DNA from 2 places in the Salinicola sp. RZ23 genome. Region 2 is predicted to be linked to the other one. Evidence: riboswitches for the same ligand, from Rfam matches in the RefSeq annotation. Region 2 holds a riboswitch; the other holds the start of a gene.
What was found. A riboswitch is a leader RNA that binds a small molecule or an ion and turns the genes downstream of it on or off. The one in region 2 is predicted to bind fluoride.

Region 1: it holds a riboswitch for fluoride, as region 2 does, so the genes downstream of both, eno (phosphopyruvate hydratase) here and crcB (fluoride efflux transporter CrcB) in region 2, are expected to answer to the same signal.

The regions. Positions count from the first base shown of each region.
Region 1 covers NZ_PZJK01000001.1:395,724-400,097, forward strand. The annotation lists gene DOM67_RS01720 (carbohydrate porin) at 1-33, opposite strand, end outside; gene chrA (chromate efflux transporter) at 530-1,732, shown strand; fluoride riboswitch at 1,815-1,877, shown strand; gene eno (phosphopyruvate hydratase) at 1,938-3,242, shown strand; gene ppa (inorganic diphosphatase) at 3,274-3,801, shown strand; gene DOM67_RS01740 (DUF190 domain-containing protein) at 3,862-4,197, shown strand; gene DOM67_RS01745 (YicC/YloC family endoribonuclease) at 4,313-4,374, opposite strand, start outside.
Region 2 covers NZ_PZJK01000017.1:85,975-90,348, forward strand. The annotation lists gene DOM67_RS17340 (diguanylate cyclase) at 1-417, opposite strand, end outside; gene DOM67_RS17345 (PQQ-binding-like beta-propeller repeat protein) at 691-1,845, shown strand; gene crcB (fluoride efflux transporter CrcB) at 1,866-2,243, opposite strand; fluoride riboswitch at 2,336-2,423, opposite strand; gene DOM67_RS17355 (sugar phosphorylase) at 2,453-4,267, opposite strand.

The DNA.
Region 1 (4,374 bases), on a different contig from region 2:
TGGCAGGCGGCTATCGTGTGCTATGCTTTTCATCGGTGTATTCCCGTTTCCAACTGGTGTGTTGTGATGCCTGGTGGGTGATGGGGCGCCATGTGATCGTTCGGGCCTGCACGCCCGGGCGATCTTCGAGCTGCCGGCCCCTGTCGGCAGCTCCCTTCCTCTTGCTCTCTTTTCCCTGCGTCTCTTTGCTCTTGTTGTCGGTGTGCGGCGTCTGCGTGTCTTGATTCGGTACCGTGAGCGCATGGGGCGCCAGCGGCCGTCGCTGACTGGGCATGGCCTTTCCGCCCGCTTGTTACACGGGAGTGTATTTGGCGCCTGCTTTGTTTACATTTGGTTACGAAATGGCTTCCTCTAGCGAAACAGTCTCGTATTTCGATGCCCCACGACGGGGCGGATGGCCGGCGCCGTGGCACTGTGGCGGGTGTTTGCCGAACCTGAGATAGTGCCGTTGCCCCGGCCAGCCGGGATCGGGAGTCGCCCGGCGCGCTGCCGTGGCGGCTGGAGGAACCGTCGTCGAAGCGCGAGCCATATGCACACGCCCAAAGCCTCCGCTGCCCACCTGGGGGAGCTATTCCGCATCTTTCTCTGGCTGGGGATCACCTCCTTCGGTGGGCCCGTGGCGCACCTGGGCTACTTCCGCGAGGCGTTCGTGGTGCGCCGACGCTGGCTCGGCGAGTCGGACTTCGCCGACCTGGTTGCGCTGTGCCAGTTCCTGCCCGGGCCTGCCAGCAGCCAGGTCGGTTTTGCCATCGGCCTGCGCCGCGGCGGCCTGCCCGGTGCGCTCGTCGCCTGGTGCGCCTTCACGTTGCCTTCTGCCGTGGCGCTGGTGCTGTTCGCCGCCGGCGCCTCGGCTCTAGGGGGTGAGCTCGGTCAGGCGCTGCTCCATGGCCTCAAGTTGGTGGCGGTCGCGGTGGTCGCCCACGCGGTCTGGGGCATGGCCGGCAAGCTCTGTCCCGACCTGATCCGCGCTGCCATTGCGCTGATCGCCCTGTGCCTGGCGCTGCTGCTCGGTGGCGCCGCCGGTCAGTTGGGCGCCATCATGATGGGCGCGGGCATCGGCCTGTGGCGCTGCCGCCCGGTGCCGATGCTGGCCAGCGCCCACCCTCTGACACCCTCGCGGCGCTGGAGCCTGCCGGCGCTGATCGTGTTCTTGGTACTGCTGCTGCTGTTGCCGCTGATGGCGGCGTCAGGGGGCGGGGCGGTGATTGCGGTGATGGCGGCCTTCTACCGCGTTGGTGCGCTGGTCTTCGGTGGCGGGCATGTGGTGCTACCGCTGCTGGAGGCCGCGGTGGTCGAGCCCGGCTGGGTCACCCAGAGCGTTTTCGTCACCGGCTACGGCATGGCGCAGGCGGTGCCGGGGCCGCTGTTCACCTTTGCCGCCTATCTGGGCGCGGCGATGGCCCCCGGTACTCACGGCTGGCTGCTGGCGGCGCTGGCCACGGTCATGATCTTTCTACCTGGCATGCTGCTGTTGATCGGTGTGCTGCCCCACTGGGAGCGGCTGCGCGCCTCGGCCAGTGCGCAGCGGCTGATCCAGGGCACCAACGCCGCCGTGGTCGGTATCCTCGCAGCGGCGCTGTATGACCCGATCTGGCAGAGCGCCATCGTCGCGCCGCTGGATATCGTCCTGGCAGCGCTGGGCTTTGGGCTGCTGACGCGCTGCCACTGGCCGGCGTGGCGGGTGGTCGTGCTGCTCGTCGCGGCCGCGGTGGGTATCGGACTCGTGGGTTGAGCCTGAGGCGCGAAGCGATCGCGACCTGTTCACGCAACAGGCTGTCGATTCATCCTGGCGCGGAGGTCAGGGGGGTGCTACGTTGGAATAAGGAGATGGCATTCCTCCTTTAACCGCCATTTCGGCTGATGATGCCTGTTCAACCCGTGAAGCTTGCCCAGCGTGATCGCTGGCGGCATTTTCGCGAATGTTCAGGAGCGGCATCATGCCAGCACAACCTGCCTGTCATATCTCTTCGCTTTTCGCCCTCGAAGTTTTGGATTCCCGCGGTAATCCCACCGTGGAGGCCTGCGTGACCCTCAACGATGGCTCCAGCGGCCGCGCCATCGTGCCCTCGGGCGCCTCTACCGGCTGTCGTGAAGCCGTCGAGCTGCGTGACGATGACCCCGCTCGCTATCAGGGGCGTGGCGTGCTCAAGGCGGTGGCCAACATCAACGATCTGATCGCCCCGGCACTGATCGGCCAGCGGGCCGACGAACAGCGTCGGCTGGATCGCCTCATGTGCGAACTCGACGGCACCGACAGCAAATCGCAGCTGGGTGCCAACGCCATCCTGGCCGTATCGATGGCGCTGACCCGCGCCGCCGCCAGTCATCACCACCAGCCGCTCTATCGCTACCTGGGGGGGAGCAACGCGCATCTGCTGCCGGTGCCGTGCCTGAACGTCATCAACGGCGGTCGGCACGCCAGCAACAACCTGGATATCCAGGAGTTCAAGATCGTGCCCCACCAGGCGAGTTCTTTTGCCGAGGCGATTCGGATGGGGGAAGAGACCTTCCATGCGCTCAAGACCCTGCTGGCCGATAGTGGCCTCGGCACCGGGATCGGTGACGAAGGCGGATTCGCGCCGATGCTGACGAGCAACGAACAGGCGGTAGAGCTGATCCTCCAAGCCATCGAGGCGGCCGGGTATCGCCCCGGCGAGGATATTTCACTGGCGCTGGACCCCGCGGCCAGCGAAATGGCCGACACCGGGGGGTATTGGTTCAGTCATTCGGACAACGCCCTGCGTAGTGCCGACGAGATGATCGAACTGTGGCAGGCGTGGCTGGATCGCTACCCGATCCTGTTGCTCGAGGACCCGCTGGGCGAGGAGGACTGGGCCGGCTGGGAAACACTGACGCGGCAGCTCGCAGGCCGGGTGGAGCTGGTCGGCGACGATCTGCTGTGCACCAACCCTGAATTGCTTCAGCGCGCCATCGATCGGGGTGTCGCCAACTCGGTGCTGATCAAGCCCAACCAGATCGGCACCGTCACCGAAACCCTCGACTGCGTGGCCCTGGCCAATCGCCATGGTTACGGCTGCTATCTCTCCCACCGATCCGGAGACAGCGAGGATACCTTCATTGCCGATCTGGCCGTGGCGATCGGCTGTGGGCACATGAAAACCGGATCGGGCTGTCGTAGCGAACGGGTCGCCAAGTTCAACCAACTGCTGCGGATAGAACACGAACTGGGCAGCCAGGCGAGCTTCGCCGGCCGTGGGACTTTCCGCACGCGCAGTGCCTGAACGTTCATCACTCTGTAGAGGGAGTCATGCCATGAGTTATGACCTGATTGCAGCCGGCCAGTCGATTCCGGACGACATCAACGTCGTGATTGAAATACCCGTCAATCACCGCCCTATCAAATACGAAGGCCACAAGCCCAGCGGTACCCTGTTCGTGGACCGTTTTCTGTCGACATCGATGGTCTATCCAGCCAACTACGGCTTCATTCCTCAGACCCTGAGCGAAGATGGTGACCCGATCGACGTGCTGGTGCTGACGCCCTGTCCGCTGGACCCCGGCGTGGTGATTCGCAGCCGCCCCATTGGCATGCTGCGCATGACCGATGAGCACGGGACGGATACCAAGATTCTGGCGGTGCCGCACAGCGACTTGACGCCGCTGTATGACAATATCCACCGCTGGCAGGACGTGGAGCCCGCGACACTGGCGCGCATCGTGCACTTCTTCGAGCAGTACAAGCGGCTGGAACAGGATAAGTGGGTACGCACGGATGGTTGGGGGGATCTCGACCAGGCGCGTCAGGAGATCGTCTCGTCCGTCGAGCGCTACCAGGCATAGGTCGGACGACCATGTCAGCCGGACGGTCTGCGACAGGCCGCCCGGCTGGGAGGTGAAGATATGCAACGTCTGAAAAGCGGTTACGAAGTCACGTTCATTGTGCCGGAATCACGCCGTCACGAGGGCAAGCGTGTCGTGGATCTGGTGACGGACACGGCAGAAGCGCACGGTATCACCCGGATGACCTGGCGTCGCGATGTCGAGGGCGTGGGAGAAGATGGCCGGATGCACGCCGCCCATTTCTTCGAGCTGGCGGATCAGCCGGTCGAGCTCATCTACGCCCTGGGAGAGGAAGCGGCTGAGCGCTTCATCGACGCCATCGAAGCCACCGGCGCCCCGGTATTTTGCCTCTGCCGCCCCGTCCATTTCGGTCAACTGAACGAACACAACGGCTGAGGCCGGGAGCCCTTCTCGCATGGCTGGCTCGCCGCAGTCGTAGATGTCCGCGCCAGGCTGTGTACGGAAACTGCCTGGCACGTCGACTTTTCGCACAACCCCTAGCGCCTTGGCGCTACTCGATATTCTGAATCTGCTCGCGCATCTGTTCGATCAGCACCTTCAGTTCCACCGCGC
Region 2 (4,374 bases):
GAGAAACAGCGGCACCAGAGTCGGGGTGGTGATCTCGGCCTGCCGATGGAGCGCGCTTCTGAGTGCCCAGGCGCCGAGGCCATAGGCGCTGCAGTGAGCGAGACCGAAGGCCAGGCCTGCCGTCAGCAGCTCTTGCGTGCTCTGGTGCATGACGTAGAGCTGGTCGACCCAGAAGGTGGCCAGCAGACAACTGACTAGCAGGCTGGGTAGCGCACGCCAGCCAAGTACGATCAAGGCGGCGAAGCTCAGGCCGGCCGGCGGAAACCAGAGGCTGGCATGCGGGGCATACTCCATCAGCGCCGAGAGCCGCCACAGTGCAAGCCACGCCAGCACCAGCAGGAGGTGGCGGAGCCCCTGGCGGACGATGCGGGAAACGAGTCGCCAGCATCTTGGCGTTGCGTTCGACAGTAACCGCATGCGTCACCTTACCTTGGCGCTCTGCCGATTCGTGGCGGCTGGACCGTTACACTATATCCATTGTGTTAATGAAAGTTAAATAAGGTAAAGCCATAAGGCCGATAGTCAGGGCGCTCAAGGGTTCTGTCACGATCTCCCCAGAGCGCTGGCGACGTCGCTCGGTTACGCGTAGGGTGGAGTCGAGCACCGGCGCAAAGCCACAGAGACCGGTGACAATAACGCCAACAATGACCCTACGCAGGGCCACGTCCTATCCCCGAGAGGAGATTCGCCGTGCCTGATGCATCTTTCGACCCGCACGCGCTGACACCTGCGCAAGAGGTCTCGCCAGAGGTCGCGTCACCCACGCCCACCGGCCGTCGCGGCGTACCGTCGCCAGATAGGGGAGCGATGTGCTCTCCGGCAGCGAGTGTGCTCGATGTCGGACACACCGCGCCGTTCGCGCTGGCAGCACCCGATGACCGCATCAGCGTCTATGCGTCCTGGGCCGAGATTCCTTGGCATGGCGCGCGGGCGCCGTGCTCGCCGCGCTTCGACACCTCGGCGCCGGGATATCTGCAGCGGCGCGAATCTGTCTCCGGTGCGCTACTCTGGCAGCTCGATGTTCCCGACTGGGCGCGTGCGCGTATCATTACCACGCCGGCCGTGGGCGTGGCTGCTTATACCGACCGACCTCTCCCTGCGTCTTCTTCCCACTGCGGGGAGATGACGCCTGCCAGTGGTCTGCTCGCCTTCGATCTGCATAGCGGTGCGCCGCTGTGGCATCAGCGCTATGCCGGCGGTGGTCTGCCGTTTCCGCTGCTGCACGCCGGCGAGGTCTATGTCGGTGGCGGCGATCGCGCCATCCACGCCCTGTCGCTGCACGATGGCCACCAGACCGGATGCATCGGCATGGGGGCGCCGGTGGATCTGGCCACGGCGCTGCTCGACGATCAAGGGCGGCTGTTCCTGAGTGACACCGAACCGGCCCGGCTCTTGCGTATCGACCCCTTGACGCGCGCGGTGCTGTGGATGGCCGAGCTGCCCGAGGCCGTCGCCGCCAGCCCTGGGGCGCCTCCGGCGGTGGAGGCGGAGCGCGTGGCGATGACCCTGGCGGTGCGTGATATCGGTGCGACGCGGGTCACGCTGTGCCTGTTCGGCTTCGATGCGGCGAGCGGCGAGCGCGTCTGGGAGGTGACGCTGGGCGAGCGTGACGCGACCCATCCTCCCGCGCTGGCGGCGCCGCTGGCGGACAGCGAACGCTTTTACGTCATCAGCGCGCGTGGCGAGCTGGTAGTGATCGATGCGCTGGAGGGCCGCGAACGCCAGCGCCTGGCGCTGGGTGACCCTGCACTGGCGGCAGCCAGCCTCGAGCGTATCGGCGATCACCTGGTGATCACGGCGCCGGGCGGCAACGTTCAGGTGGTGCCGCTGGCACTGCTTGCGTGAGGGCCTTGGATGAGTCGGACTCAATGGCGTAGCCAGCCATAGCAGGCGATGCCCAGCAGGGTCATCGCGAAGGAGCCGAGCACGTGCACCAGGGTGCCGGTGATGGCCCACAGCCAGCGTCCGCCTTGAATGGCGGTGACCATCTCGGCGGAGAAGGTAGAGAAGGTGGTCAGTGCGCCGAGCAGGCCGGTGACTGCAAACAGTTTCCACTCGACGCTGAGCGACGAGTCCTGAAAGAAGCTCAGGGCCATGCCGATCAGCCACGCTCCCAGCAGGTTGGCGATCAGCGTGCCCGGGGGAATGTGCAGGAAGTAGCCATTGTAGTGCGCGCCCAGCCACCAGCGCAGATTGGCGCCAATGGCGGCGCCCAGACTGATGGCGGCGATCGAAATCCACATGTGTTGCGCTCCTCGTCGATCTCGGCAGACGAAAAGTATCCTGCGGGCGGTAGGCGCGGGAGCGTGAAGCCTGCGCAGGACACACCTCGGGTGCGTTGGCAGGCATCATCAGCGGACTGCGGTTCGCGGCCGGGGCGGCGGAGCCCATGCCGCGGGAGGAATGCCATCTCCCGGGGGCTACTCTAGCCAGCCGTGACAGCCGCGGCAAGTCACGGCTGGACCAGCCACAGGCTGCGGTAGGGTCGCAGGATCTCGCGCTCTTCGGGGTGCGGATTCCAGCGCTTGCCATCCTTCAGCACGTCGTACCACTCGCCGCTCGCCAGCGCCTCGATCTCCAGCGGCTGACGCTTGTCGCTGATGTTGTAGATCGCCAGCAGCCGGCGGCCGCTGGCAAGCGGGCCGCGCTCGATGGCAAACAGTCCCGGCCCGGTGTCGAGCACGCGCTGCGGCGCCTCGGGGTGGAAGCAGGGCTCGCTGGCGCGGATATTGAGCCGGCGCTTGAGCGAGGTGAAGGCTTCGCGGGTGGGCGTGCTGCGGCTGTCGATCAGCTCGTCGAGCTCCTCCTTGACCCAGTGATGGCGGTTGATCGAGCGCAGCCGACCGCTGCGCTCGACCCCTTCGTGGTCGTTGAGCGTCGCGGTCAGGGAGTGCAGATAGACCCCTGGGATGCCCTGCAGCGCGAGCATCAGGTTCTGGCTGCACAGAAAGCGCTCGACCTGCCACGCATCGGGACCGCGGCGGGTGCCCTTCATGGCGTCGAAGTAAGTGATGTTGATCTCGTAGGGCGAGTCGCTGCCATCGGCGTTGGTCTTCATGCTGACGTAGCCGCCGAAGCGGTGCATCAGTTCGAGCAGAAGCGAGACCTCATGGGGCGGCAGCAGCCCCTCCAGCGCGCGCACCCCGATGCCGTCGTGGCTGGCGGTGAAGTTGAAGTAGGTGCAGCCGGCGGGCAGCGGCGGCAGCGAGCGTGCCCAGTCCGCCAGCGCGCTGGCATCGCCGCTGGTCAGGGTATGCAGCAGCAGCGGCGGCAGCGTGAACTGATAGATCATGTGGGCTTCGTCGGGCGTCGCCGTGTCGCTGGCGGGAACGTCGTCGCTCTCGGCGGCCGATGCGCCAGCCGGCGTGCTCTCCAGGCCGAAGTAGCTCATGTTCTCGGCGTGGGGCACGTTGGTTTCGGTGATCAGCAGCGTGCCCGGTGCCACGTAATCGAGGATCGCCCGCAGCAGGCGGACGATGGCGTGGGTCTGCGGCAGATGGATACAGCGGGTGCCGACCTCTTTCCACAGATAGGCGATGGCATCGAGGCGGATGATCCGCGCCCCTTGCTGGACATAGAACAGCAGGATGCCGACGAACTCGAGCAGTACGTCCGGGTTGGCGAAGTTGAGGTCGATCTGGTCCTCGGAGAAGGTCGCCCACAGGTGGCGCGTGCCGCGTCGGGTCGAGACCGGCACCAGCAGCGGCGAACTGCGCGGGCGCGTGACCTGGGAGAGATCGGTCTGCGGGTCCATCTCGATGAAGTAGTCGCGCCCGGGCTGGGTACCCGCCAGATAGTCGGTGAACCACAGCGAGTCGCGTGAGACATGGTTGATCACCAGGTCCACCATCAGATCGCTGCGTGAGGACAGGCGGCGGATGTCCTGCCACTCGCCCAGTTTGGGGTCGACCTCGCGGTAGTGGATCACCGCGAACCCATCATCGCTGCTCCAGGGGAAGAAGGGCAGGATGTGCAGGCCGCTGAAAACGCCGTTGAGACGGGTGGCGAGAAAGTCGTCGAGCACTTCCAGCGGCGGACGCTCACCGTCGATCAGGCTGTCACCGTAAGTGATCAGGATCTGGTCGCGTTCGCTCCAGGTTGGACGCGGCTGGTGGTCGAGTGCACCGTCGTGGTGCGCCAGCAGGGTGGTCAGGCGCCGCAGGACCTCGTCCCGACGCGGTCCGTAGACCTCCTCGAGCCTGGCGCCGGCGCGGGCGAGAAAGGCGTCTTCGGACAGGGCAGGGTAGTTGGCGGCGCGACTGGGCATGGGCGGTTCCTGACGTGACGGCGAAACGGGTCCTTGACGTTATCCTTGCAGAACTCGGGCCAACAGGGAAAGAAACATGAAAATCACCGTGTTTCCGGTATCTTGTG